Regions from separate parts of the Rhodococcus sp. 05-340-2 genome, predicted to be linked through region 1. Evidence: riboswitches for the same ligand, from Rfam matches in the RefSeq annotation. Region 1 holds a riboswitch; each other region holds the start of a gene.
What was found. A riboswitch is a leader RNA that binds a small molecule or an ion and turns the genes downstream of it on or off. The one in region 1 is predicted to bind S-adenosylmethionine.
Positions count from the first base shown of each region.

Region 2: it holds a riboswitch for S-adenosylmethionine, as region 1 does, so the genes downstream of both, CH271_RS22160 (mandelate racemase/muconate lactonizing protein) here and CH271_RS02185 (aminotransferase class V-fold PLP-dependent enzyme) in region 1, are expected to answer to the same signal.
Region 3: it holds a riboswitch for S-adenosylmethionine, as region 1 does, so the genes downstream of both, CH271_RS02945 (ABC transporter substrate-binding protein) here and CH271_RS02185 (aminotransferase class V-fold PLP-dependent enzyme) in region 1, are expected to answer to the same signal.

Region 1 covers NZ_NOYU01000006.1:158,267-168,149, forward strand. The annotation lists gene CH271_RS02175 (M1 family metallopeptidase) at 212-1,549, opposite strand; gene CH271_RS02180 (Pls/PosA family non-ribosomal peptide synthetase) at 1,556-5,536, opposite strand; SAM riboswitch class IV at 5,697-5,812, shown strand; gene CH271_RS02185 (aminotransferase class V-fold PLP-dependent enzyme) at 5,867-7,198, shown strand; gene CH271_RS02190 (hypothetical protein) at 7,350-7,850, shown strand; gene CH271_RS02195 (YbaK/EbsC family protein) at 7,859-8,332, opposite strand; gene alc (allantoicase) at 8,360-9,325, opposite strand; gene CH271_RS02205 (hypothetical protein) at 9,330-9,883, opposite strand, start outside.
Region 2 covers NZ_NOYU01000036.1:152,346-162,228, reverse strand. The annotation lists gene CH271_RS22200 (choline kinase family protein) at 1-327, shown strand, start outside; gene CH271_RS22195 (aspartate aminotransferase family protein) at 329-1,657, shown strand; gene CH271_RS22190 (hypothetical protein) at 1,666-1,953, opposite strand; gene CH271_RS22185 (TetR/AcrR family transcriptional regulator) at 2,058-2,717, opposite strand; gene CH271_RS22180 (MFS transporter) at 2,799-3,989, shown strand; gene CH271_RS22175 (TerD family protein) at 4,120-5,865, opposite strand; gene CH271_RS22170 (hypothetical protein) at 5,956-6,492, opposite strand; gene CH271_RS22165 (helix-turn-helix transcriptional regulator) at 6,776-6,988, shown strand; gene CH271_RS22160 (mandelate racemase/muconate lactonizing protein) at 7,336-7,764, opposite strand; SAM riboswitch class IV at 7,793-7,911, opposite strand; gene CH271_RS22155 (hypothetical protein) at 8,186-9,007, shown strand; gene CH271_RS22150 (DUF6941 family protein) at 9,004-9,381, shown strand; gene CH271_RS22145 (HpcH/HpaI aldolase/citrate lyase family protein) at 9,384-9,883, opposite strand, start outside.
Region 3 covers NZ_NOYU01000006.1:305,068-314,950, forward strand. The annotation lists gene CH271_RS02920 (WhiB family transcriptional regulator) at 150-470, opposite strand; gene CH271_RS02925 (SMI1/KNR4 family protein) at 585-1,283, shown strand; gene CH271_RS02930 (HNH endonuclease signature motif containing protein) at 1,346-3,163, opposite strand; gene CH271_RS02935 (hypothetical protein) at 3,484-4,035, shown strand; gene CH271_RS02940 (phosphotransferase) at 4,037-4,819, opposite strand; SAM riboswitch class I at 4,925-5,018, shown strand; gene CH271_RS02945 (ABC transporter substrate-binding protein) at 5,238-6,854, shown strand; gene CH271_RS02950 (ABC transporter permease) at 6,859-7,839, shown strand; gene CH271_RS02955 (ABC transporter permease) at 7,832-8,725, shown strand; gene CH271_RS02960 (dipeptide ABC transporter ATP-binding protein) at 8,722-9,883, shown strand, end outside.

The DNA.
Region 1 (9,883 bases):
CCATTTTCGCCGTGCTGGGTGTCGTCGTGTTCTGGGTGCTGTTTCAGGTCGTGGCACTCGATGCGAGTGTCGGCCGCGCCATCGCGTCGCCGATCAATCTTTTCGCGTTGATGTCGGCGGGTCTGACCGACAATCGGCTCCCCGGACTTGGATCTATGCCTCCGATTGCAGGCCGATATCCGAAACTGGGGAGCCGATCTGCCGCCGAGACCTACGGCAACGACGGCAACTGCTTGTCGATCAACCATGCGTCCCACAGAGTTCGGGGGCAACCGAAGCGGGAGGCGAGGTCGGTGAAGTCCGCGGTCGCCACCGTCGAGTAGCGGTATTTGGAGGTCCATTCCTGGATCAGGCCGAAGAAGCGCTCGTCGCCGATGGTGCGTCGTAGTGCGTGCAGCGCCAGTGCGCCGCGTTTGTAGACGCGGTCGTCGAAGATGCGCGCGGGCCCGGGATCGGTGAGCTGCATGTCCATGGCCAATCCGCGCTGAATGGTGTGCGCGCGCTTGGCCTTGTCGTGAGCCGTTGCGCCGCCGGAGTTCTCGGCCCAGATCCATTCGGAATAGCAGGCGAATCCCTCGTGCAGCCAGATGTCGGCCCACTTGCCGAGGGTCAGGGAATTGCCGAACCACTGGTGCGCCAACTCGTGCGCCACCAGACGCTCGTAGTACCGGGAACCGGAACAGTGATTGGCTCCGAAGATCGACAGCCCCTGTGCCTCGATCGGAATCTCCAGATCGTCGTCGGTCACCACCACGGTGTACGACGCGAAAGGGTAAGGGCCGTAGAGCCGTACGAAAGTGTCCATCATCTGCGGCTGTCGACCGAAGTCGTGATCGAACTGCGTTCGCAGGCGCGGCGGAGTGATGGCCTTCATCGGCACCGGCCCCGGGCTGACGATGCGATGCTCGTACGGACCGATCTGGATGGTCGCGAGGTAGCTGGCCATCGGCTCGGGCTGCTCGTACACCCACGTGGTGCGGCTGGCGCGAGTCTGCTTGCGCACCAACGTTCCGTTGGCCACCGCGTAGTACGGGGAATCGGTGGTGATGGTGATGCCGTAGCTGGCCTTGGACACCGGATGGTCGTCGCACGGGAACCACGACGCAGCGCCGTTGGGTTGGCTGGCGACGAGCGAGCCTTCGGTGAGCTCCTCCCAGCCGACCTCACCCCACAAACCGTTGATGGGCTTGGGAGTTCCGCCGTACGCGACCGTCACCACCAGTGCCGCGCCCGACGCGATGGGCTTGGCCGGGGTGATCTTCAGCTTGCCGCGCTGGTGGCTGAACTTCACCGAGCGTGAGCCGTTGACCGACACCTTCGACACGTTCATAGCCGGACCGAGATCGAGCGCGAACTTCGACACCGTTGCGGTCGTGACCGCGGTGATCTTCGCCTTACCCGTCAAACGGTTGCTCTCGACCTTGTACTCGAGGTCGAGTTCGTAGCGCGAGACGCGATAGCCGCGGTTACCGTTCTGCGGGAGATACGTATCGATCGGATTGTCACTGGAGTCGACGTCGAACACCGGCGCCACGAGCCTGTCCGGCACGGTAGATCACCCCTCGTTTCGGTCGTCGCGAATACGCGGGAAGGGATCACCCTTGGCCCACGGCGCGATCGGATTGCCCTGCCAACGAGTATGCGCGGGAACCGTATCGCCGCGCATCACCAGAGAGGCAGGCCCCACCGTCGCACCATCACCTATACCCGATGCAGGCAGCGCGACACAGTGTGGTCCCAGTGTTGCGCCTCTGCCGAGATCGACCGTGTCCATGGACATGATCCGATCATGGAACAGGTGCGTCTGCACAACGCACCCTCGGTTGACCGTCGCACCGTCGGCCAACGTCACCAGATCGGCCTCGGGAAGCCAGTACGTCTCACACCAGACGCCACGGCCGATGTCCGCACCGAGCCACCGCAACCACATGTTCAGCACCGCGGTGCCCTCGGCGGCGCGCGCGAACCACGGTGCGGCAACGGTCTCGACGAACGTGTCTGCCACCTCGTTGCGCCACACGAACGAACTCCACAGCGGATGATCGGTCTTGCCGATCCGGCCCACCCACAACCACTTCGCCAACGCCGACACCGCCGCGGCCACGAAACCGGCGACGAGCAGGACGACGCCACTGAGCAGTGCCGCCAACCAGTACCCGACGGCGTCGGCGAGCGCGGTGAGCGCGAACAGCACTCCGAGCCCGATGCCGAAGGTCACGACGACGGGGAGCAGTCGACAGGTCTCGACGAACGCCCGGGCGACCTTCAGCTTCCGCGGCGGATCGAACGTGCGCGACGAGTCCGCGCTACCGGCGGCCCGGCGCAGCCGCACCGGCGGACTACCGAGCCACGACGAGCCGGACTTCGCCTTGTCCGGCGTCGCGGACAGAACAGCGACCAAGCCGTTCTTCGGGACGGTTCGCCCGGGCCCGGTCATGCCGGAGTTGCCGAGGAACGCCCGCTTGCCCACCTTGGCGTCGCCCAGATGCATCCAGCCGCCGCCGAGTTCGTAGCTGGCGACCATGGTGTCGTCGGCGAGGAACGCGCCGTCGGCGACGGTGGTGAACTTGGGGATCATCAGCACCGTCGACGCCTCGACGTCCTTGCCGATCTTCGCGCCGAGGAGCCGGAGCCAATGCGGCGTCAGCAGAGATGCGTAGAGCGGGAACAGGAAGGTGCGCGCGGAGTCCATCAGGCGTTCGGTGGCCCACACCTGCCAGCCGATGCGGCTGCGCACCGGGTGGTAGCCGCCGACGAGTCCGATGCTGAGCAGCCGCACCGCAACGACGGTGATCACCGCGAACACCGCCAACGACACCAACGTCGCGACGGGCAACATCACCAGACCACGTTCGAAGGCGTCGAGCACGGAGTCCGCGGTGTGAATCCACCAGCCCATCAGCACCAGGCTGACGCCGATCGAGAACAGTGCCATGCCGGACAGGAACAACGACGCGACGCCGTACGCGAACACCCACTTCGTCGCGCGCGGCGGAGTCTCCGCGGGCCACGGATGATCGGCCTTGCCGACCTTCTGGGCAGGCGAACCGGACCACATCTGACCGGCCTTCACCCGTCCGACGACGGCGGAGCCTGCCGTCACGACGGCGTTCTTGCCGACCTTGGTGCCGGGCAAGAGTGTCGAGCGGGCACCGACGGTGGCACCGGCACCGATCTCGACGCCGCCGATGTAGACGAGATCTCCGTCGATCCAATGCCCGGACAGATCCACCTCGGGCTCGATGGAACAGCCGTCGCCCAGCTCGAGCATGCCGGTGACCGGCGGCATCGTGTGCAGGTCGACGCCCTTGCCGATCTTGGCCCCCAGAGCGCGCGCGTAGTAGACCATCCACGGGGCGCCCGAGAGGTTCGACGCACCGCTGGCATCGGTCAATCGTGTTGCCGCCCAAAGTCTTATGTGCATGCTCCCGCCGCGTCGATACGCGCCGGGTTTCAGCCCGGCCAACAGGATGCGAGATCCGATCACCGAGATCGCCATCCGGCCGACCGGAGTGATGAACAGGACGAATGCCACGAGCACCCACCACCACGACAGCGTCGGAGCCCAGGGCACGTCGCCGAACCAGGACATGACGTTGAACAGCAGCCCGAGCCAGGTGACCCACTGCAATCCGGTGAGGGTGGTCAACGGAACCGTTGCCGCGATCTGCGCCCATTGCGCGGTGCGTGACGTCGGGGCGACCTCACGAGGAACGGCCTCGACGACAGGCTTCAGATCGTCGAGATACTGCGCCAGCGAACCCAGCCGCGGATGGTCGTAGAGCTGCGCGACGGTGATCTCGGGGAACCGCTCGCGCAACGCAGTCACCAACTGAGCGGCCGAGAGCGAACCGCCGCCGTTGGCGAAGAAATCGGCGTTCTCGTCGGAAACCTGGGCGCCGAGGATGTTGGTCCACAGCTCCGCCACCCACCCCGCCGTCCCGCCGAGCGAGGAGGCCCCCGCCATGCCGGGCAGGGGCCACGGCAGGGCATTGCGGTCGACCTTTCCCGAGGTGCGCGTGGGCATCTCGTCCACCAGCGCGAGCCGGGGGACCAGCGCTGCAGGCAACTGCTCGGCCAGCAATTCGCGAGCGGCTTCGAGGTCGAAATCGGGGTTGGTGCTGGCGAGGTATCCGACGAGCACCGAGTTGCCGGCGGCCGTCTTGCGGATGGCGGCCGCCGCACCGCCGACGCCCGGAAGTGCTTGCAGCGCATTGTCTATCTCACCGAGCTCGATGCGTCGACCGCCGAGCTTGACCTGATCGTCGGCGCGACCCTGGAACAGCAGACCTTCGAGCTCGAGCTTGACCAGATCGCCGCTGCGATACGCCCGGTCCCACCCGAGGGACGGCATGGGGGCGTACTTCTCGGCGTCCTTGGCCGGGTCGAGATACCGAGCGAGCCCGACACCGCCGATGACCAACTCGCCGATTTCGCCGACCTGCACCGGGGTGCCGGAGCCGTCGACCACAGCCAGGTCCCACCCGTCGAGGGGGAGCCCGATCCGGACCGGGCCCGTGCCGTCCATGATCGCCGCGCACGCGACGACCGTCGCCTCGGTGGGGCCGTACGTGTTCCAGACCTCACGGCCTTCGACGGCGAGCCGCTCGGCCAGCTCCGGCGGGCAGGCCTCGCCACCGAAGATGAGCAGCCGCACCGCTTCCAGCGCCACCGCGGGCCACAGCGACGCCAGCGTCGGCACCGTCGAGACGACACTGATGTCGCGGGAGACGAGCCACGGACCCAGATCGAAACCGGACCGAACCAACGACCTGGGCGCGGGAACCAGACACGCACCGTGCCGCCACGCGAGCCACATCTCCTCGCACGACGCGTCGAACGCCACCGACAGTCCGGCCAGCACTCGATCGCCCGGGCCGAGCGGGTCCTTCTGCAGAAACATGCGGGCCTCGGCGTCGACGAACGCCGCCGCATTGCGATGACTGACCGCAACGCCCTTGGGAGTGCCGGTCGAACCCGAGGTGAAGATGACCCACGCGTCGTCCTCCGGGGTGGGCAGTCCGGCGTTGCGTTCGGGGAGGTCGTGCTGAGGAACGTCCTGTTTGGGGGCAGTACCTGCGGCGATGCCGCCCGCAGTGACGATGGCCGTCACCTGTGCTTCGCCGAAGACCAACTCGGCGCGCTCCTCGGGATCGTCCGCATCCACCGGCACGTACGCGGCACCGACCGCAAGGATCGACAAGATCGCGACATAGAGGGAGAAGGAACCCGACGGCATGCGGATGCCGACGCGATCGCCGCGCCTGACGCCGGCATCGGCGAGCCACTTCGCGCCCTCGGCGATATCGTCCAACAACTCCGAATAGCTGACCGACACGGCACCGTCGTCGATGGCCGGGGCGTCGGGAAAACAATCGGCGGTGTCACGGAGAACGTCGATGAGCGTCCGGGCGGGAGGGGCGAGAGACGAGCGAAGAAACTCCGCCGGTGCAGGCGCGACATCCGCGCTCGAACCCGGCAGATCGTTCTCTTGATGCACAGACAACCGGGCGCCCTTCTCGTTTCTTCTCGACATGACTCTGTGGTGCTGGCGAGCAGCAGCGCCGTTGGTTATCTCACGTTCTGTTTGCCAGCAGGTGAACGAGCGCGCCTTCCCACCGCGGGAATCCTACTGCTGCCCACGGGCGAGTTCCGGCTTGACAAAACCGCAGCGAGTTTGCGAGTGTCTTCCCCACGGTCACGAGTACCAGCATCAAGCCCCGGCTCGCTGGTCGGCAACCCTCCTCCGCGGTGGGGTGCTCCGGGTGACGACCAGGCTGACGCCGGAAAACCGGCGCGGCAAGCGCGGACTCGTTCACGAACTCCTTCGGTTGCGGGTCCCTCGAACGTGAGGGCTTGATCTGTCATGACATCCGTACTCTCCCGCCCCTGTGCTCCTTTTGCCCCTGTTTCGGGCACGGATCTACAGGTACCCCTGGTGCAGGGCGGCACCTGCACCTACGCCAATTTCGATTACGCGGCCAGCGCACCGGCTCTGGCGGCGGTGACCGATCGGATCGCGGAACTGCTGCCGTTCTACTCGAGTGTGCATCGCGGTGCCGGCTACGCCTCACGGGTCTCCACGGCGGCCTACGAGAAGGCTCGGGTGACCGTCGCCGATTTTGTTGGTGCGCACAAGGATTCGGTGGTGGTGTTCACGCGGAACACCACCGACTCGCTGAACCTGCTGGCCGCATGCGTGCCGGGCGACACCGTAGTACTCGATATCGAGCACCACGCGAACCTGCTTCCGTGGCGTGACCGAAGAGTGGTGGTTGCTGCGTCGACCCTGGCCGAGACCATCGAGCGTCTCGACGCCGAACTCGCCGCGAAACCCGCTGCGCTGCTGGCGATCACGGGCGCATCGAACGTCACCGGTGAAGTTCTGCCGATCGCGGAACTCGCGGCACTGGCGCACCGGCACGGCGCGCGGATCGCGGTGGACGGTGCTCAGCTGGTTCCGCATCGTCGGGTCGACATCGGCGCTCTCGGCGTGGACTACCTCGCGTTCTCGGGACACAAGCTCTACGCCCCGTTCGGCGCGGGAGTGCTTGTGGGCGCACGTGATTGGTTGGACCTCGGTGAGCCACACCTGGCCGGCGGTGGCGCGGTACGCAGCGTGGGCCTCGACCGCACCGAGTGGGCTCCGGCACCGCAGCGGCACGAGGCGGGCACACCCAACGTGCTCGGCGTTGCCGCCTTGGCTGCGGCCTGCGAGGCCATTGCCGGATTCGACGATGCCGAGTTGCAGGCGCACGAGCGGGATCTGTCGTCCCGCTTGCGCGACGGGCTGGCCGCACTGGACGGTGTCGAGCAACTCGAGGTGTGGGCCGATGCACCCGACAGTGTCGGCATCGTCACCTTCACCGTCGCCGGACGCGACCCCGGTAAGGTCGCTGCATACCTCTCCGCCGAACACGGCATCGGTGTGCGCGACGGAAAGTTCTGCGCGCACCCACTGCTGAGCAGGCTGGGGCACGCGGCCGGAGCGGTTCGAGCCAGCATCGGACTCGGCAGCTCGTCCGCCGATGTGGACCGACTCGTCGACGCACTCGCCGCCCTGGTCGAGTCGGGACCGAACTGGCACTACGCGGAGGACGCCGGCTGGTGGAACCCCGTACCCGACCCGCGACCCTTCCCCGAGCTGGCCGACGGAGCCGCCGGGGTTGGATCCCCGTGCACCCCTGCAGACAGTTAGCATGGCGTCATGACCGTGAGTGTCGTGTGGACGGGCAACCGCCACTGGTGCAACAGATACGTGGATCTGTGCCGCACTGCGTCCGGTTCGTGTTCGAGTTCGGCTCCGCTCCGACCGAATACCACCGACTGAAGAATCAGGACCACCACTCATGTCGCACAACTTCACCCGCGTCGCCGTCGAATTCACTGCAGGTTGGACCGAACTGACCGCCGCTCCCGAGACGGACGTAGTCCGAATCCAGGCCTCGGACCTGCGGGAATCCCAGCAACACCGGGCCCGGGTACGGGCCGAGGCAGTCGACCGCGGCGAACCCGCCGACAGCACGGCAGTGTTTCTCGACCTCGAGATCCACATCGCGGTCGATGCCCGGACGGCCCGTCGGGAATTCGCCGCACTGGACGCACCGACCAGCCCGTCCTCGATCCGCTATGTCGGAACACCGGCGGGATTGGCCAGTCTGATCTCCGACGTCACCGCGGCCGATGTGGCCGACGGTGTGACGTTGACAGTGCTCGGCGATGTGGCTCGCCAGTCGGTTCTGATCAACAACGCAGTATTGCCGCTGCTGGAATCCCGCGGCACCCGACTCGACATCGACGTCGTCGACGCGGTCCTCGGCGCACCGATCGCCCCGACGCTCGCATCCTGATCAGACGGTCAGGTGACGTCGATCGCCAGACCTGCCGTGATGCGCACCAACTCGGTGAACGTGGACCGGAAGATCGTGTTGGTGTGACCGGCGGCCGCCCACACCTCGGCGTACCCGGCCAGATCCTGGTCGACGAACGTGTCCAGGTTGGTGGGGTGGCCGACCGGGGCGATCCCCCCGATCGGCTGCCCGGTGGCATGCTTGGCCGTGTCGAGAGGTGCGCGCGTCAACGTGCCGCCGAGACGCTCACCGGTGTGTTCGAGATGAACGTTGTGGGCACCGGAAACCAGTAGCAACACCGGCTCGTCGCCCAGCAGAAACACCATCGACTTCACGATCGCGCCCACCTCGACGCCCAGTGCCGCAGCAGCATCGGCGGCCGTGTGGGTGCCCTCCGGACTGTTCACCACCACCCCGTGATGACCACGTGAAATCAGAGTGTCGGCCACATGGGCTGCATTCGGATGAAGTAGCCGGGACATGAACCAACCCTATTGCCCCAGCCTTCTTTACGCAGATGTGTCGAGATCACCGAACAGTCTCAATCGCGCCATGCCGCCGTCGGGGAAGATGTCCATGCGCACCTCAGAGACCGGAGTGTCGTGGTCGAGCACGAAACGATGCCGGGTGTCCGGCTGCAGCGTCGTGCGCGGCAACAGTTCGATCCATTCGCCGTCGCCGAGGCGGCCCCGCAGCGATGCGGCACCCGGCGCGTTTCCGAGGAAGCAGGTGGTGTCGAGTTCGGCGAGAGAGATGTGCCCGGTACCGGCGAGCTGCACCTGAACCCAGTCGTTCGCGTCGTTGCGTCGACGCGAGGTCTCCCAGCCCTCACCCATCGACCGCGGGGGACCGGGGAAGAGCAGGTTGTTGGGTGAGCTGTAGAACATGTTGGAGCACGCCGAGACGTACGCGCCGTTCTCGAGGGCAGCCAGGTCGACCGGCCCGGCAGCAAGGAACTTGGGGTCGGGCTTGCCGCGGCCCAGCACCCGCAACCGCGCCACTCCGCCGTCGGGATAGATCGACAGTTTCACGTGCGTCCACCGCGCATCGGAGGCAACGGCGAACCTGTTCTCGCTGTCGCCGTTGACCGGGCTGCGCGGGACGATGGTGGTCCATTCGGTCTGGGCGTGCAGCTCCTCCGGTGACGGAAATCCGTCGACCTCGGCGGCCTCGATCGAAATCTCCGGCGGATAGTTTCCGGTGAACCATGCGGTGTCGACGACGACCGCCGAGACGACCCCGGGCGCTCCGAGACGCACGATCGCCTCGTCGTAGCCGGCCTCGCGTCGGCGTCGCGTCTCCCACCCGTCGTAGATCTGACCCTTGTGCCCGAACGTCGCCGTCGAATAGTCGGCTTTACCCGGCCTGACCAGATTCTCCTTCTCCGCGAACGTCTCGTCGTTCGCCCACACGACTGCGCCTCCGAGTGTGCGGACGGCGAGATCGGGCAGTGGCAACGGGAAGGTGGAGGTCATGGGATCACACTTTACTGGTCTCGCGTGAGCTCACCGGGTTGTGTGCAGACCGACGCCGCAGGGACGCCGCAACCATCAGCAGCGCGCCGATCACGACGTAGAGCGTCAGGCCCAGTGCAGGCTGCCCCAGTCCCGTGCCCGAGAAGTACACGATGCTGCGCACGCCCTCGGTGCCGATGCCCGGGGTGATCCACCGACCGATCGACGCGTAGAGCGACGGTAGGACATCGGCCCCGAAAGCGCCTCCTGCGCTCGGGTTTCCGAGGATCACGAAGAGGACGATCGCGGCGGGAACCGCGGCGACGCCGATCAGTGCGCGCAGGCCCATGGTGAACAATCCGGTGGCGAAGACCACCGCGGTACCCAGCAGGGTGAGCGGAAACCAGTGGCCGGCAAAGGTTTCCAGGACATGAGTGGTGAGGAAGGCTCCGAGCGCACCCGATGCGGCCGAGTACACCGCGAGAATGCCGACGTGGACGCCGGTTTCGCGGCGCGAGGTCGGTGCGCCGATGAGCAATCCGAAGGCGGCGGCCAGCAGGTATCCGCCGACGACCCAGC
Region 2 (9,883 bases), on a different contig from region 1:
CCGATGAAGTTGGTGGACTACGAGTTCGCGTCGAACAACGACCGCGCGTACGAGCTGGCCGTGATGATCACCGAGATGTTCTACGGCGAGCAGCAGACGATGGAATTGATCGAGGAGTTCTACGGCAAAGCCGAGTGGTCGATGATCTCCCGGGTGCAGGTATGCAGCGCACTCGCCGACGTCAAATGGGGGCTGTGGGGCTGCATGAACCACAAGCTCAGCACCGCATGGGATTTCGACTACCACAAGTACGGAACCTGGAAGCTCGCCCGCGCACGGATGAAGATGGCGGATCCGCGTTGGGCGTTCTGGCTGCAGGGGTTGTGAGGTGACCACACTCGATCGCGTCGGAGCCCTGAGCGTCAACGGTTTCGATGCATCCTCGGCCGTGGGGCTCAGCACCCGCACGCTCGATCTGGTCGAGCGTCGAACGCGGGTACTCGGGCCCGCCTATCACCTGATGTACGAGACCCCGCTCGAGTTGGTACGAGGCGAGGGTGTGTACGTCTACGACGCCGATGGCACGCGGTACCTGGACATGTACAACAACGTTGCCAGCGTGGGGCATTGCCATCCCAGGGTGGTCGAGGCCGTCACTCGGCAGATGTCGTTGATCAACACGCACACGCGATACTTGCACGATGCGGTGATCGGATACGCCGAGGACCTGGTCGGCACCTTCCCCGACAGGTTGGACACCGCGATGTTCACCTGCACCGGGTCCGAGGCCAACGACCTGGCTCTCCGGATCGCGCGGCACGCGACCGGCCGCCAGGGCATCATCGTCACCGAAAGCGCTTATCACGGCGGGACTGTGGATGTGGCGGCATGTTCGCCGTCGATGGGTCCGGCGTCCGTTCGCGACGCTCCGTGGTTGCGGACGGTTCCGGCACCGGATGCGTACCGGGTCGAGGGCGATCTGGCAACGTGGTTCGCCGAACAGGTGCAGACGCAGATCGACGACCTGGCCGCGCGCGGGATCGGTATCGCGGCTCTGATGATCGACTCGATCTTCGCCTCCGATGGGATCTTGCCGGAGCCGACACCGTTCCTGAAGCCCGCGGCAGATGTCGTTCACGCCGCGGGTGGAGTGTTGATCGCCGACGAGGTGCAGCCGGGATTCGGCCGGCTGGGCGCATCGATGTGGGGCTTCGAGCGGCACGGGTTGCTGCCCGACATCGTGACGATGGGCAAACCGATGGGCAACGGCATGCCCATTGCCGGACTGGTCATGCAGAGTTCACTGGCCGAGCAGTTCGGACGAGACCTGCGCTATTTCAACACCTTCGGTGGCAATCCGGTGACCGTCGCTGCGGCGCAAGCGGTGCTCGACGTCATCCGTGACGAGGCTTTGGTGGCCAACTCGGCCGCCATGGGTGAGCGCCTGCTGGCAGGCCTGCGCACGGTCGCTGATCGCGTCGATTCCATCGGGGACGTCCGGGGTGCAGGTTTGTTCGTCGGAGTCGAATTCATCGGCCCCGCAGGTCAACCGGATCCATCCGAGGCACTGCGTGTGGTCAACGCCATGAAGAAACGCGGGGTGCTGATCTCGGCCACCGGCCTGTACGGAAACACGTTGAAGATCAGACCGCCGTTGACCATCGAGGCGGCGGACGTCGACTACTTCCTCGAACAGTTCGCAACGGTCGTGGCCTGACGGTTCCGCTATCCGCTCCAGCCCCAGTTGTAGGGGTTCACCACGATTCGATACCAGACATCGGTGTCCGCAACGTTGGTGCAGGGCACCAGGATGTACGACTGCGACGCCTGCTCGAGCGACAACGCCTTGTTGCAGAAGTACTGTGCGCCTTCGCCGGATTGCTCCGCGCGATAGACGGGGCCGTAGTGCCATTCGTCGGCACTGGCTGTCCCGACTCCTATCGTGGCTCCGGCTGCGAGCGGTAGCGCCAGGAGTCCGGTCAGAACAGCGATGCGTCGGCTGGAGTGGGTCATCGGAGGGCCTTTCGTAGGTGGCACAGTCGTCGCCGGCCGTCGTCAGGCCACCGACTCGATCCCTTCCCCTGTGAAGTCGCACGAGAACCGAGTCGCGTTACCGGCTATGAGCGGGCGATCGAGTGCACCGAGCCCAATGAAGCCGTGGTCATGTCCGCGACTCGTTCGAGTTGACGCCGCGTTGCGCCGTCCCGGGCGCGCTGGGACATGCCCTGAATGATCACGCCGATGAATTCCGCGACGTCGACCGGCTCCCATGACGGAGGCAGGATGCCGGCGGCGACGTTCTCGGAAATACGATCCGCCAGCAGGGACACGTTGGCATTGCGCATGTCGCGCAATCGATCTGCGATGCTTCGATTGGCGTCGGTGACACCGACGGCCGAGCTGATGATCAGACAGCCGCCCGGACAGGACTCGTCTGTGTAGTGCAAGGCCGCGTCGTACAGCAGCCTCGAGATCAACTTGGCCGCGTCGGGCTCCTCGGCGAACGCACGCTCCATGAAGTCGCCTCGAGTAGCGAGATAGCGCTCGATCGTGGCGAAGAACAGCCCTTCCTTGCCGCCGAATGCACTGTAGAGACTGGGCGGATTGATGCCCATCGCACTGGTGAGCATCGAGACCGAGGTGCCCTCGTAGCCGTGTTCCCAGAAGGCGAACATCGCCTGATCCAACGCCGAGTCGACATCGAACTTGCGCCCCTGTCCTCGCACTCCGGCCATCAGCCCTCCACATCTCGATCCGTTCTCGAAACTGTGATTCATCGTACTCCTGTAGCGATCATTAAACGAATCGCCTAGCCTTCGACGGAAGGTTCGGTTCTCCATAGAACGAAGGGGTAGACAATGGTCACCGAGACACGCAATGCATCGCCCGCGGTCAACGCGAACGTCGCCATCGTCTGGATGCTGCTCGCAGTGTTCGGGGTGGGAACCGTCGAATACCTCGTCGCCGGAGTCCTTCCGGACATTTCCTCCGATGTCGGCGTCGGGAATTCGACTGCGGGCCTGCTGATCACGATCTATGCCGTCACGGTCGTCATCGGCGGTCCGCTGCTCACCATCGCCACCACCCGGGTTCCGCGAACACCGCTCATCGCCGCAATGATGGCCTTGTTCATCGTCGGCAACATCGGAACCGCATTGGCCCCAAATTTTGCGACCCTGGTGATATTCCGCGTCATCACTGCGCTCCCCCACGCCACGTTCTTCGCGCTGTGCCTGGTGTTGGCAACGTCGTTGGTGGAGCCGGATTTTCAGGGCCGAGTGATCGCGCGCGTGACGCTCGGCCTCAACCTTGCGACCGTCCTCGGCGTTCCGCTGGGGACGCTGATCGGCTCGCAGCTCGGCTGGCGCTGGTCGTTCGCCATCGTCGCGCTCTTCCAACTGTTCGTCACCGCCGCTCTGATCGCCTCGACCCGACGCGCAGCACCGTCACATCAGACCGGCAGTGTCACTTCGGAACTGAGTGTGTTCACCCGAGGTCCGGTGTTGTGGGCCATCGGCCTCACCGCGCTGAGCCAGGCCGCCCTGTTCGTGGTGTTCACCTACATCTCGCCGTACCTCACCGATCACGCCGGAATTTCCGCGTCCACCGTCACCATCGTGCTGTTCGTCTTCGGCGTCGGCTCTGTCGTCGGCAACCAGCTCGGCGGCTACTTCGCGGACAAGGCGCTGGACACGACGCTCTACACAGCGTTGATGGCACTCGCGGGCGCGCTCGTCGTCCTGTTCCTCTTCGGTGGCACAGCGTGGTTCGCCTTCGCGTGGATGTTCGTTCTCGGTGCGGCGGGCTTCTCGATCATCCCGCCACTGGCCTCGAAATTGATCGGCGCGGCCAGTGAGGCACCCCACCTCGCGGCCACCGTCAACATCGCCGGGTTCCAACTCGCGAACGCGGCGGGTGCTTGGATCGGATCGATAGCGTTGTCCGGTGGCAGCAGCGTCTCGGTCCTGCCTGCCATCGGAGCGGTTCTCGCCGTCGGTGCGGTGGTACTTCTGTTCGTCAGTCGTCGCGCGTCACGGGTGGCAGGATGAGAGCCTCGTGATCGACGCGCCGGTCTGTGGTGCGGACACGTCACCGACTGTGGGTAGGCAAGTCCGGAAAATTCTGGATGCCTTCATGCTCACAGCAGTCGAGTCACCAGTGACAGGATCCTGTTCTTGGCTACTCGTCGACTTCCACGCCGTATCTGACGGCCAGTTCAGCCAATCCGTCGTCGTAGCCCTGGCCGATGGGTCGGAAGCGCCATCCACTCCCTCGGCGGTAGATCTCGGCCAACAGCATCGATTGTTCCGTTGTGGCCGCATCGAGCACCGCTGTGGCGACCGTCGAATCGACTCCATCGAGCGATACCGAGACTGCACCGACGTCGCCGAACGTCTTGTCGCCGTCTATGACTGCGGCGATGACTATGCGCGCGCATTCCTCGGGAACGAGTGCCAGATCGATCCGGACGCCCTGCTCACTGTCACCGTCGATCGACATCGAGACCGCACCGTCCGAGGTGGCCGGAGCGTTGTAGAACACGAAATCCTCGTCACTGGAGACCAACTCGTCGTCGTTGACCAGGAATGCGACGACGTCGACACCGACCTGATCGGACTCGTCGGCCCGCCACGAACTGTTCAAAGTCAGCATGGTGAGGCTTGGATCCAGATCGACAACACCACCACGTGGCACCAGCGGGGCGATTCGGGACCGCCGCGCCGGAAGCGGAGCAGGCACCTCGATCTTCAGCTCACGGTCTATCGTCGCCGGTGTCAGCAACGTGAGATCCCGTTCTTTCACTTTCGGCATCCGGGGGTCTCCATCGCCGCCGTCCAGGATCAGGATGTCGGTCACGCCAGCGCTGAGATTCACAGCCGGTGTCGCACCGAGTTGGATCAGGCGGGAACGCATCAGCACAGAATCGGCATGCGAACCACCCATGACCAAGACCCTTCTTGTCTGCCAGGGCTTGCCGACTGGATCGGGCTGCTGCACGTTTGGCTTCGGCTGGACCTGCGGCCGAGTACCTTTGGGCGTTCCTGGTTGCACATCCCGTAGTAGGTCGAGCAGTTCGGACTCTGAGATTATCCGAAGTCCATGGGCCCGAGCTCGCTCGACCTTTCTGCTTTCGGTCGTGGGATCCGAGCACACCACCACACTGGTGAATCGGCTGACGGAGTTCATCACGTCCAAGCCAGCTTCGGTGACCTGAGCGGCCAGACGCAGCCGCGGAATGCGCGTGTCGCCGCTGATCACGACCCGCATGCCCTGAATCAGACCGCCGTCCCCAGCAAGAGGACCGGGGTTCTCCCACCTGCAATGCGTTCGAGGCACGGTGTCCGGATACAGCGTCAGGCGCTCGGTGCACGTGACGACGGGAAGGGGAAGTTCGAGCGACCTGGCCAATCGAGCACTGTGAGTGAACACCTGCGCCAGCACGCGGGCATCGTCGTATGCGTCGTGCGCATTGGACTGCAGCACTTTCCAGTGCGCAGCCAGGGTGGCTAGCTTGTGGTTAGGAGTGTCGAGTTGCAGTCGCCTCGACAGTGCCACGGTGCACAACCGTTGCTTCGTCGGCATCTCGATGCCCGCACGCATCGATTCGAGCTTCAGGAAGCCGTGGTCGAAACTTGCGTTGTGCGCGACCAAAGTTCGACCGTCGAGCAGATCCATGAGCTGCGGGGCGATCATGTCGAACGTCGGTGCACCGGCAAGCCGTTCGGGCGTCAGTTTGTGGATGTGCACCGGGCCGGGATCGCAGCCCGGGTTGACCAGTGTCGACAGTTCGCGTCCGACGCGTCCGTCCTCGTCGACCGTCATAGCGGCGACGCTGAGCACCCGATCACGGGATGCCTTCAGACCCGAGGTCTCGACATCGACGACGACCCACTCGTCGCGTCCGGTCTTGACTGCATTCCCCACGGAGGTTCCACCTTCGACGCCAACGGACAGTGGTGGTCACTATGCCGCACGGCTCAATGGCAATACGGCAAATGCCGAATACGGGTCGATCTATTCGCACTGTGGACCAGTGATATAGCCCTGCTCGCAGCCGTACTGGGTTTGGATATCCCCGCTGGTCGGTGCTTCTCCGCACAACACTCCGCACCGCTCGTAGCCATTCACGACGCCATCACCGTTTCGATCCTCGGATTCGTAGTACGGATACCCTGCATCGGGTAGCGGCGCGGTCGCCGCGCATCTCGGGTCGTTCACCACGTACGACCCATCGGTCAAGACCGCGGTGTTGCCGTAATCGCAATATCTCAATTCAGGCGGTGCCGGCGCGACGTACGTATCGCATTCGGCTTCGTACCCTGTCGTGCCGTCTGAATACAGGGCGGTGCCGGACTGATACAGATCAAAGTCGCCGCACTCGTAGGTGATTGGTTGAGGCAAAGGAACAGGCGGCGGCTCAGGTGCCGCCGGCTTGTCCACGTTCGAGGTAGGCGACGCCGACACCGTAACGCTCGAACTGCTCGTCACAGGAACAGCTTCGCTCGGTGTGTCGTTGGGGCTGCTCGAGCAGCCGACGCAGACCAGCGCCACTGCGGTGATTGCAATGAAGGTTCTCGTGGAGTTGCCAACTCCGAGCTGGTCGAGACTGCATGGACCCGTCCCCGGTACAGGCAATGTCGATTCAGTATTGCAATGAACTGACCACCGACACGGGCGATTCGACATTCGGATACGCCGTTATGCCTTCGTTCACGGGCATAACAGGGCTCAGTCCTACAACAGAGGGGCGTACTCTCGCCTATGCATGTAGTTGCAAGCATAAGGAGCGAATAAGGCCGATCCGCGACGACGGAGTCGGAGATATCCGAGTGAGGTGGCCGCCGCCTTCGTCGCACGTCGGCTTCAGCTACGCCTCACTCAGGCTGAGTTGGCATTGCTTGCCGGCGTGGGTCGATCGACGGTCCAAGCTCTCGAAGGCGGCAAAGACTCGATCCAACTCGATGGTGCGATCGCCATCGCGAATGCGCTGGGCTGTGATCTTACTTTGCGGACTCGATCCGGAACGCCTGTGCCGCAACTGGATTAGCGTTGACAACGCCACAATGACGGCGGCTGACCGGCCAGGCGGACAGCAACCCCGCGGGGCCGTAGAGCTCAGCCATGGATCCCGATCGGTTCTCGGCATAAGGGTTCCGATCATCTCGTACGCAACGATTTCCGGATCCGGCGTACCGGAACTCGTGTATGATCTCGGACAGTTCGGTCACGCGCGCTGTACACCGAAGCTCGTCAGACTCTTTGCTGCTGCGTCGGTTCCAAGTGGGACTCGGACCTCCGGGTTGTCGATGTAGAAGCGAATCCACTATCAGACGCAACAGCGATCTCCGCGGTTCCACTGACAAGCCGACCCCGTCGAGGGCCTGGTGGATGGCTTCAGCGAGAGAGCGCCTGCAAGGTCGCCTCTCCCGCGCGATACCCCGCCTCGAACAGCCATGGCCACTCGGAAAAGTCCTCGGGGTCGACCACCACCGTCTCGACACCACCGTTCCCGCGCCGCTTGGGCATGTTCTCGGGATGGGACGGGAATCGATCCTTCAGGTACGCGGGTTCGAGACTCTGCCGAAAGATCAGCCACGTCCGAGGCGTGAAGCCCACTGCTTCAGCACGTTTCGCGAGGTCGATCCACGCTTCGGCATTTGCGTACCCGCCTTCGAGTACCAACCTCCGAGTCTCGAGCATCGGAAACACGCCGTACCAGATCGGCGGGTAACTCAGGAGCGTCTGGCACCAGGTACGACTCCGATCGTGCGGAATGGGTTCCCACTTCGCCTGTGCTGCTTCGAGTTCGTCACTACCGGGCATTGTTCACCTCATTCTGGAGGTGCAACCCTCCATCGACTTGCGCGCCTGCGATTGCGGGACGCGCCGGTTCTTCCCCTGGGGCACCCTGTCGATGGAGACGGGGTTGCCGGACAGCCGGCCAGGTACCGACAACTGCCACTCATGAACCTCTCCCGACCATAGCCGAGAGGTACGACACGCACCATCGGCCGAAAGCGGCAGCCACTGCACGCACCCCGTGCACCGAGGTCGCGCACTGGATTGTCATGACCGCTCCGGTGCAGGCCTCGGGCCGAGCTCCCGGAGGACGTCGAGGGCTGCGGTATCGCGCTCGTCGTATCCATCGTTGCCGTCCGTCGCGGCCAGCATGAACGTGTCCAGAAGACCACCTGCGGTTCGGCTCGTTCCGTCGTCGGGCCCACATCTTTCCTATGCTGTGTTCGTGCCCTCCGACCGAACAGACAGCAACCTCGCTCGCGTGATTCCACTGTTCGGGCGCCGGGGATCCCGCACCACCAACACGGAATTTGTCGACGACATCGAGCCGGCAGTCGAGTCCCCGGTCGAACAACTGACGCCCCACGATATCGAGCTCACACCACCGACCGCCGTGGACGAGTTCGCAGCGCTGACCGCATCGAAGCCGATAGCGCAGCTTCGTTCGCTCCTCGACTGGCTCGGTACGTCGCGACCTATCACCGGCACGGGTGTTCCACGACCCGGGTCGGTCAGCGAGCTGGCGAAGGCCGTCGGGGTGGATCTGGACGCGCGAGCGCGGAATTCACGATCCATGCGCGACATCCGCGACTTGATGACATTGTGGGATGCGGCGACGGCGGCCGGATTGATCGAGTTGACATCCACCACGGCGATACGCGGCCCCTGGGCCGACGAGTTCGCCCACTCACTTCCCGGCTCGCTGGCCGCCCACCGGACGGCTCTCTCGCACGTCATCCGCCGGTACTTCCTCAGCGAGGACCCGCGCCGCCAGTCGCAAGTCCCCGATGTCGTCGCCGGACAGATAGTTCTCGCCGCGATGACGAGCACTCCACGGAAGCGGCTCCCGGATGTCGGTTCGGCCCACTCCGGAGATCTGTACGAACACATCATTGCATTGATACTCCGCGGCCTACTGGACCAATTCATCGCCGACGGGTGGCTGGTCTGCGACGGGACATACGAGGTGCCGGCACCCTTGCGACCGACCGTCCTGGACGCCATGAAGTCACTTCGCTACTACGGAACGCATGACCTCAACCGATGATCATCACCGGATTGTTCTTCGCCGAGTATGCGCGAGCCTCCAACGACATGCTCGACATCCTCGGCGGCGTCTGGGATTCCTGCACGGTCCCTCGCGAGACCCGCATGCTCGAATGCCGGTTGGTCGCACTGTTGCAGACGGGCCCCGATGACATCGGTAAGGACTTTCCCGCGACTCTCGAAGTGCTCGACGCGAACGGCGAACACATCGTCAATCAGCGTGGCCTGCAGATCCCCGGTGCCGGCTTCACCGGCGAGAATCGATTCTGGTTCCTGCCGATGCAGATGGTGTTCCGCGACGAAGGACGGCACAACTTCATCCTCAGCGCCGGTGGGGCCACAGCGAGCGTCGGACTTCGCATTGCCTTCGGCTGATGTCAGGTACTGATCGGCTCCCGCGCAGCACCCCGCTCCACAACTCGGCGAGCGGTTCGGGCTACCGCCTCGTCGATCAGGAATCCCTTGCTGTCCACGGCCACACCCGACTCGGCACGCTCCAGATCTGCCAACAGTTCCTCGGCTTCGCGCACTTCCAACTCAGATGGCACGAATACCGTTCGCACAGGACCGAGTTGAGCGGGATGGATACACGCACGACCGACAAAACCGAGACCGGCCAGCGTTCGAGTATCGGCCTCGAAGGCCTCGGCGTCGCGGAAGTTTCGCGACACCGCCGCAGGCGGTGGATCGATACCCGCCGCCACGCTGGCTGCGACCACCTGAGCACGCACGAACGACAATGACTCCGCCGAGCCGTCGACGCCCAGATCGGCGGCCAGGTCCACCTCCCCGATCTGCAAAAACTTGACCCGAGGGGCACGGGCAATCTCGAGAGCGGCAAACACTCCGGCGGCCGTCTCGATCAGGGGCGAGACCA
Region 3 (9,883 bases), 150 kb from region 1:
GTACGTCCACTGCTGAGGCTTCTCGGTTTCGCTCACCCCTCCATTGTGAACTACCCGGTCGCGCCGCAGGCTCGACTACCGAACTATCGGGTCGTTCCGCCGGCTTCACTCTGAACTATCGGGTCGTTCCGCCGGCTTGACTCCTGCCGCTAACTCGCCTGCCGCTCTTCGGCACGCCGCGCATTCGCGCGGTGCACCACTCGTTCCCGGACGGTCATCCCACCCCAGACTCCGAACGGTTCGTTGGCGGCCAGAGCGAATTTTCGGCACGCCTCGATGACCCCGCAGTCTGCACACACCTGCTTCGCACGGTCCTCGCGTGCGCGGCGTGCGGAGCGGCCCTCGCCGGACGGGGAGAAAAATATCTCCGAGTCCTGCCCGCGGCACAGTGCGTCGACCTGCCAGTCCCAGGATTCGACGGCAGGGGAGATCCCGCGCTCGATCATGGCAATTGCGGTGTTCCTCGACATCGTCCGATCGTCACCGGATTCCCGAGTGCGCACAACGCTTCGAATCAGCGTGATTCGAGGACGGATGGGATCTGGCTTCGGGGCTGTTCGGTCGTGGTTCGGCATACTGGCCGTGTGACGAAGGCCGACCTCGATCCCGCCGAGATCAAGAATCTACTTCCGGGTTACGGCGCAGCCGAGGTCAAGCGATTGATCAAGGCGACTCGTCCGAGTTCGGTTACGCGCCAATGGGGTCGGTTGTCCTCGATATTCACTGCAAACCTGGGCGTCGAGTACTTCGGTGCGAGCGACGAGGCAATCGCAGCGGCCGAGGCTTCGATGGGTCGGTGGCCCGCGGAACTTCGAGAGCTGTACCGATGCGTCGAGCGAGCCGACCAGCGCAGAGGAATGCTGCTTCTGCCCCCACAGTTCGAGTTGCTGTCTGTTGCGCAGGTCGAGAAGCGGCACGAATTCTGGGCCGAGGCGACCAGGAACCCTGCGTTCGGAAGTCCGATCGACGTAGAAGCCGAGATGGCCAAACCGGCCGGAACTGCTGTCGGCGCGATGCTTCCCGGGTTCATTCCTTTCGCCAACGACGATGCCGACACCTTGTTCGTGGACGCGCGTTCCGGTCCGTTTCATGGCTGCGTCAACTTGTGGCCGGATGCGGACGTGGCGCGCCGGCCTCCGATATGGCGATCGCTGAGTGCGATGCTGGAAGATCTGGCATTCGCACTCGAGCGAAATACGACGATGTCGATGCGGTTGTCGGGCTGGAACCGGTATCAGCCCTATGTCGAAGGGGATCGGCTCGTCTGGGAGGCGCTCGCCTGAAGATCGTTGCCGGACATGCACGTGCGGCAGGCAGAGCTGTGCCCTGACGCTTGCGTGGGTCGTCATGCGGGTTGTCGTGGTTCCTCGTCCCCGGTGTCGTCGTGCTGGTCGGGTGGGTACAGCACTTCTTCGGGGTGGTGTGCGTGGTTGATCAGCCCGCGCCTGCGTGGGTCCATCCCTGTCGGTGGGAGCCAGAGGGTGCGGCCCGGATAGCGATGTCCTGCTCCGGTTTTGGTGGTGGACCATTTGCCGGGTCCGTCGCCGACGAGTGCGTGGTGCATGTCGCAGCCGAAGGTGAGTCCGTCGATGTCGGTGGTGCCGCCGTCGATCCAGTCGGTGAGGTGGTGGGCTTGGCACCAGGTGGCGGGGCGGGTGCAGGAGGGGAAGCTGCAGCCGCGGTCTCGGGCGATCAGCACGATGCGTTGGTCGGCGGAGGCGATGCGTTTGGAGCGGCCGAGGTACAACGCTCTGCCGTTGTCGTCGAAGATCGTGAGGTAGTGGTGGGCGTGGGAGGCCATGCGGATCGCGTCGCGGATCGAGACGCGGGATCCGGTGCCGGTCATGGCGTATCCGCAGCCGGCTTCGAGATCTTTCAGGGTCATGGTGACGATGGCGGTGACAGGCAGGCCTCGGTGGGTGCCGAGGGTCCCGGAGGCAAGGGTGTGCCGCAGCGCCAGTTTCAGGGCGTCGTGGTGACGTTCACGTTGGGTGCGGAGATCCCGAGCAACTGCAGCCTCCCGCGCTGCTGTCTTGTCCGCGGTGTCGTCGCCGGTATCGGATCCGAAGTGCCCGACGGGTTCAGTAGCGCCTGCAGTGTCGTCGGGGTCGTCGGGGTCGTCGGGGTCGTTTGACTGTGTGCCGCAACCACAGTCGGTCCCGTCACCGCAGTCGTCGTCATCGCAGCCGTCGTCACTGTTGCAGTCCGTTCCATCCCACAGGCCTGCATCATTGGACCCGGCATCGCTGGGCGTCGACTCGGGTTGCGGCGCAGTGGCGCTGCCGTCGCCGCCGTTGTCCTCGCCATCGTTGTCGTCGCCATCGGTTTCGTCGTCACGTTCATCGTCGTGGACGACCGATGTCGGGTCGGCGGGGTTGTTCACTCCGGGTTTCGCGGCTTTGGAGAACAGGGCTTCGAGGTAGGCGCGTAGTTCGGGGTCGACGCAGAATTTTCCTTCCGACATCCCGTCGGCACCTTGCTCGCCGAGGTAGAAGAACGCATCCCGTCGCTTCCGCGGCCTCGGCTTCCCGTCCTCGTCTTCGTCGTCGTCGTGGTCGCCGTCGGGGTTGAGGATCGAATCCAGGTTTGCCACCAACGGTGCGAAGTCGTCGGGCCGTCTGGTCGAGGCGAAACCCACCAATTGCTCTTCGGCTCGCTCCCGCGTCTGCGGGTCGACACTCGAGGGCAGATGGCGGAAGAACTCCCGGATCATCTGCACATGCTTGGCGTCGAGCAACCCCGCCCGCAAGGCAGCAGCGGTGTGCGGCAGCAACGGCGGCAGAACTTCGCCCGAGAAGGAAGTGCGGTCACCCAATTCCGCAGCCAGACGCACCCGAGCACCCGCGGCGTGTGGGGTGATCCGCAGCATCCACGCCACCGACGACGGCACCGAACCCGCATACACATCGAGACCGTGTTGAGCGATGAGTTCGTTGAGCCAGTTATACGAGTACGCCGTCAGCGACCGGGTCAGAGTTTCCATCCGTTCGATCACCGCACGCCGGTCGGCGTTCGTCCACGACACCGACGCCTGCCCCGCCAACTCCGCCACCGCGGACTCGACCCGATACACCAACAACGACAACTCCGGATCGGACACCTCAGGGGCAGGCGGCACCGTCTCGATGCCGTCCACCCCTGATCCGCCGTCCCCCGAAAGCATGAACAGAATCTATCGCGACCCACCGACAAGTTCTCGAACACACGTTCCCATCTGTGATCGGAGGTCGAAAAGCTTGGTCGTGGTCGGAGCGGTCAACTGTGTGGCGGATTACACATTGCTCATAAGTGTGACGTTGTCGATTTTACGTAACGATGAGTCGCGTAGATGCTGGTGGGGGCGTTCAATATCCCCCAAGGCGGACGGAACGACCGCAGCAGCGTTGCTTGCGTCGGTGACGAAAGCCACTGCTTGGCTGTATCTCCGAACTCGAGTGTCGAGCCGGTGTCCAATGTTGTGTTGACCCAGTGGGGATGATCGACATGAACGACGCATTTCGCTTCGCCGTTTCGTGCAAATCGCCGAAGGAACTGATCACTCGGCTTCAGTTCGGTACCACGGACCTGTGGCCAGAGGATGCGTCCCTCGCGGCCCGTTGGGGTTACATGGCCGACCTGATCGATTCCGATCGGGGCATGCTCGTCGAACTCGATTGTGCACTGTCGGCACCGGTTGTGGACGCACTCGTTGCGACGGCGGAACTGTGCAGACAATCGGCCTCCGAGACTGTGCCCCAATCGGATTGGAGATTCCTCCGTCGCGCCTTGGAATGGCTGAAGATCAGCAGTTCGGACGTCGACCGTGCGTTGCTCGCGGTGGGCGACGAAGTTGCCCTCGTCGGTCTCGATGGTGAGGAAGAGGACCTTTCTGTCGCGACGTGGCTGTGTATCGAAGTACTCGATCGATTCGCCGCCGAGGACACGATCGGTTATTGGGTGCACCGCATGGATGTCCACGGGTCGAAAGCTGCTCGAAAGCATGCGGATTCGGGCCGCTGTGACATCGAAAGTTCTGAACTGCCGATGGCCGTCTGAGTCAGATACGGCTCACGCTGTTCGCCGGGAACCGGTGGTAGACAGCATGCGAAATTGCGTCTCGATGTCGATCGATGAACAGTTGATCGCGTGAATACAGGGCAGCATGCTCGTGGTTCGGACCGGCCTCGACCGCGAGTTCCATTGCCCTGAGCCTCGCGATGATGATGTCAGGGAGTTCGGTGGCCCGAGGGTCGGGATAGATCCCGAAGATTCGGCGCAGCCTGTCCCATCGATCGACGTCCGGGGACCATCCTCCGTCGGAGAAGTTGTCGGCACTGCAGAGTGGTGCGAATCGATAGGCGAAATAGGCCAGGTCGTCGATGCGTCGCCCCGGGCCGGCCTCGTCGAAATCGATCAATGCGACGGCTGCCGAACCCTCGAAGACGAAGTTGTACGGAGCTGCATCCCAGTGGCAGATCACCTCGGGTTCGACGTCGTCGGGTAGGTGTCGGGCATGGCCGTCCGGCAACCGCAGACCGATGGTGAGGTCGTGCAATCGGCGGAGGATCCGGGTAGCGCTCTCCAGAGCTTCGACGCTGCGAACGGCGGCGGGCATCGGATAGTTGCCGGCAATCCCATGTCGATACGTCAGTATTTCTCGGCCCTGATCGTCTGTTCCCAAGAATCGCGGAGCGCAGGGAAAACCTTTGCGCTCGAGATGTTTCAGGAGTACATGCACGGCGGCGGAGTGGTCTCCCGTTGCGCGACGCGCAGTCTCGCCTACCCGATGCACGACGGTTCGGTTGCCTCCCTCCAGCGGCGCCCCGGTCTCGTCGTTCATCGGTTCACGGTCTCATATCGGTGCGGGATTGCACTCTCGAATTCCGCGACGATCCCTACCCCGGTTGGCAAGTGCGCCGACCCTCTCGTAGTATCGGAATCCGTAGGACCATCCAGAGCGACCGAGAGACCTGGCTCTATGACGTCGCAGCAACCCCCCGCTTGTCGGGTGAGGGTGCTACCGCCGGGACCGATGGAGGAATGCACGTGAACACCCGAGTCGCCTCAGGTTTCGTCGACGGATGCCGTCGGATTCATGTCGATCTGTGCCGTCTGAACGGTTCGACCTGTCTTAGCTGACATTTCGGCACCGTACTTTTCGACACCACACCTCATCATCTGCACGAACTCCTTCCTGGGCACACATGGCTCGGACGCGGGAGTTCGCGTGCGATCGACCAGATACCGGAGACACCCACGTGTCCACTCGCCCTGTACTTTTGGTGGCCGGAGTAATCGCCGCCACCGCCACACTGCTCGCCGGGTGCGCAGGTAGCGCCCCCATCTCGGCCGCCGACGCCGGACCCCCGCAGTCCGGAGGGACGCTGCGCTACGGCCTGTCCGGGGCTCCCACCTGCTCCGACCCGGCACAATCCGGCACCAATCAGACGATCTACGTCACCCGTCAAGTGGTCGACTCGCTCACCGATCAGAACCCGGAAACCGGGGCGATCGAGCCGTGGTTGGCCGAAAGCTGGGAAGTCGGTGCCGACGCGAGGTCGTTCACTTTCCAGCTGAAAGACGGCGTGACGTTCAGTGACGGCACCCCGCTCGATGCCGCTGCCGTCAAGGCGAATTTCGACGCCATCACCGGCACTCTCGGTGCCGCCAAGGCACCGCTGGCCGCCAGTTACCTGACCGGGTACGACGGTGCCACGGTGGTCGATCCGCTCACCGTCCGCATCGACTTCTCGGCACCCAATGCGCAGTTCCTGCAGGCGAGTTCGACGCCTCAGCTCGGTATCCAGGCCGTTGCGACCTCGGCGCAGTCGGCCGAGTCGCGGTGCTTGGGTACCAACATCGGATCGGGACCGTTCACCTACGCGGACTATCAACAGGACCGCTCCGTCACCTTGGCCAGGCGAACCGGATACAACTGGGGCTCTGCGGTATTCGGTCACCAGGGCGAGGCGTACCTGGACCGCATCGAGTTCACCATCGTGCCCGAATCGGGTGTACGCACCGGCAGTCTTTCCTCCGACCAGCTCGACGCGGTGAGCGACGCGCTACCGCAGGATGCGCCACAGATCGAGTCGACCGGTGGCCGGATCCTGACGGCATCCAACCCGGGCGTTCCGTTCGGCATTCAGCCCAACGTCACTCGTGGTGCGCTACAGGACCCGGCCGTCCGGAACGCCCTCGTACCGGCGATCAACCGTCAGGAACTCGTCGACACGGTGCTGGGACCGGACTTTCGCACGGCGACAAGCACGTTGGCCAGCGCCACGCCGGGGTACGTCGAACTCGCCGATGTCACCTACGATCCCGAGAAGTCGAAGTCGCTGCTCGACGCGGCCGGCTGGGTTCCCGGTGCCGATGGGGTCCGTGAAAAGGACGGGCAGAAGCTGAGTTTCAAAGTCATGTACTCGGCCGTGTTCGCCGGTAACCAGGCGATTCTGGAGCTGACCCAGCAGCAGTTGCGCGCCGTCGGCGTCGACCTACAGCTCGAACTGGTGCCCAATTCGGAGGCGACGGCACGGCAAGGCACCAGGGACTACGACGCGACGTACTACAACAGCACCCGCGCCGACGGTGACATTCTGCGCACCTCATTTGCCGTGGACGGTCGGAACTTGAACGCGCGCGGCCCGATTCCGGATCTGGATGCATCGTTGACGGAGCAGCTCTCGACCACCGACGTCGAGGCGCGCAACGAGATCCTCGCAACCGCCCAGCAGCAGGTGTTGGACAACGGATTGTGGATTCCCACGATCGAACTCTCGCAGGCCGTCGGCGCGGCGTCGACAGTGCAGGATCTGAAGTTCGAGGCCTCCGCTCGCCTGCAGTTCTTCGACACCTGGCTGAGCGGGCAGTAGAGCGATGACCCGCTACATCGGACAGCGAGTACTGCAGGCATTGGCAGTGCTGTGGGCTGCATTCACCATCTCGTTCATCGTGCTCTTCCTCCTTCCCGCGGACCCGGTCAGTCTCGCAGTGGACTCGGCAGGCTCGGGTACCCCGGCCGACGCTGCGGCCATCGCTGAACTGCAGGCCCGCTACGGTCTCGATCAGCCGGTGTTGGTGCAGTATTGGCACTCGCTGGTCGGGGCCGTGCAGGGCGACTTCGGATTGTCCATCGCCACCGGCCAGCCGGTGACGACGGCCATTCTCGACGCGGTGCCCAGCACACTCGGTTTGGCGGGGACTGCTCTGGTGCTGGCCGTCGTGTTCGGATCCGCGGTTGCCTACGCCGCCACGTACACCCAGATCGTATGGCTGAAGAACCTGCTGCTCGCGCTCCCACCACTCGGGGTGGCGGTGCCGACGTTCTGGGTAGGACTACTGCTGCTACAACTGTTCTCGTTCCGACTACGCTGGTTCCCGGCGTTCGGTGACGCAGGCGCAGCGTCGTTGGTGCTGCCTGCGGTGACACTGGCATTGCCGACCGGTGCTGTCATCGCTCAGGTCCTGGCTACCAGCATGGCCACCACGTGGAAGCAAGCGTTCGTGGATGTGGCTCGCGCCAAGGGGGTCTCACGCCTTCGGGTGCAGACGCGACACGTCCTGCGACTGTCCTCGATCCCCGCCTTCACGATTGCCGGAGTCTTGGTGGGCACACTGCTGGCCGGATCGGTGGTGGTCGAGACGGTGTTCTCGCGCGCTGGAGTCGGAAGGCTGACCCAGACATCGGTGCTGGCCCAGGATATTCCGGTTGTGCAGGGCATCGTCGTTCTGACCTCGCTGGTCTTCGTCCTGGTCAATCTCGCAGTCGACCTGCTCTATCCGCTGATCGATCCGCGCATCGTGCGCGAATACCGGCCCGTGCAGGCCAGTGCAGAACCGGAGAAAGCTCATGTCTGACATCCTGATTCGCGAGACCGCCGTCCATTCGGCAGTTCCCCCGGTAGTCGAAGAAGCACCGGCATCCAGGCGGCGCCGGGGTCCCCGAGACGTGCTGAAACACATCTGGCTCGGTGCCTCCGTGGTCGTGCTGTTGCTGGCTCTCGGGTTCGCGCTGTTCCCGTCCGTCTTCGCCAGCGGCGACCCGCTGGTCGGTACACCGGCGGACAAGCTCCAGGCACCCAGCGCGTCGCACTGGTTCGGCACCGACAACATCGGCCGCGATGTCTTCACCCGAGTGGTCCACGGTTCCGGACTGTCTCTGACGGCGACGCTGTTGGCAGTCGGCATCGCCCTGGTGGTCGGCTCGATCATCGGTCTGGTCTCGGGGGCCGTCGGCGGAGTAGTCGACGCGGTGCTGATGCGCATCGTCGATGTGCTGCTGTCGATTCCGACGCTGTTGCTCTCGCTGGCGCTGGTGACCGCTCTGGGCTTCGGCACCGTCAACGTCGCTATCGCCGTCGGTGTCACATTGATCGCGAATTTCGCCAGAGTGATGCGCTCGGAGGTGCTGCGGGTGCGCAGATCGCTGTACGTCGAAGCGGCTTACGCCTCGGGTGTGCGGTGGTTCGATGTCTTCCGCAGACACATCCTGAGAAACTCGTACGGCCCTGTGATCGCGCTCGCTGCAGTCGAATTCGGTATGGCAGTGCTTGCGGTATCGGCGCTGAGCTTCCTCGGTTTCGGTGCTGCTCCGCCCACCCCGGAGTGGGGATCGCTGATTTCCGAGGGCCGCAACTTCCTGGCCACCGCCTGGTGGATGACCACACTGCCGGGATTGGTGATCGTGGCCGTCGTCGTGTCCGCGCACCGCCTAGGGCACGCACTCGAGAGGCGATCACAATGAGCCCCATTCTCGAAGTAGAGAATTTGCACGTGAATTACGGTGAGACGACCGCCGTCTCCGGCATCGGGTTCACCGTCGACCGCGGTGAAGTGGTAGCCGTGGTCGGTGAGTCGGGCTCCGGAAAGTCGACGACTGCCCACGCCCTCATCGGTCTGCTCTCGGGTTCCGGCCGCATCGTGGGCGGATCGGTGACGTTCGACGGACAGCGGCTCGACACGGCCTCGGACAAGACGTTGAACCGGTTGCGCGGCCGTCACATCGGGCTCGTTCCGCAGGACCCGACCACCTCGCTGAACCCGGTGGTTCGCGTCGGCGATCAGGTTGCCGAGGTGCTGCGGGTGCACGGCCTCGCAGATCGCCGCTCCGCGAAGGTCGAGGCAATTCGCATCCTCACCGAAGCCGGTCTGGACAACCCCGAGGTGCGGGCGCGGCAGTATCCGCAGGACCTGTCCGGTGGGCAGCGTCAGCGCGTGTTGATCGGAATCGCTCTCGCGTGCCGCCCGGAACTGGTGATCGCCGACGAGCCGACCAGCGCCCTTGACGTCACCGTGCAGCGACGCATCCTCGACCATCTCGACGCCAGGATCGCCGAAACCGGTGCTGCTGTCCTGCTGATCACTCATGACCTGGGCGTGGCTGCGGACAGAGCCGATCGCCTGATCGTCATGAGCGCGGGGCGGATCGTCGAAACCGGCCCCACCGCAGAGGTACTGGCGAATCCGACGCACGCATATACGCGTCAACTGTTGGCCGCGGCACCGTCGCTGAATACGGCCGTACGACCCGCGCGCACGACGGCAGCCGATCCCATCCTGACGGTCAGTGACGTTTCGAAGCGGTTCACCATAGGCCGCGGCGTCCACCTCGATGCGGTCAAGGGAGCCACGTTGACCGTCGAACGTGGGCGGACGGTGTCGCTCGTCGGCGAGTCCGGGTCCGGCAAGTCCACGTTGGCGCGCATCGCGATCGGTCTCGAGACCGCGTCGTCGGGTTCGGTCACGTTCGACGGTGTGGACATCACCGGTCTGCGTGGCAAGGCCAGGCGTGAGCTGCGGCGGCGTGTTCAAATCGTCGATCAGAACCCGTACGCGTCGCTGAACCCGAAGTTGCGCGTCGGCGAGATCGTGCGAGAACCGTTGGACGCGTTCACGGTCGGCT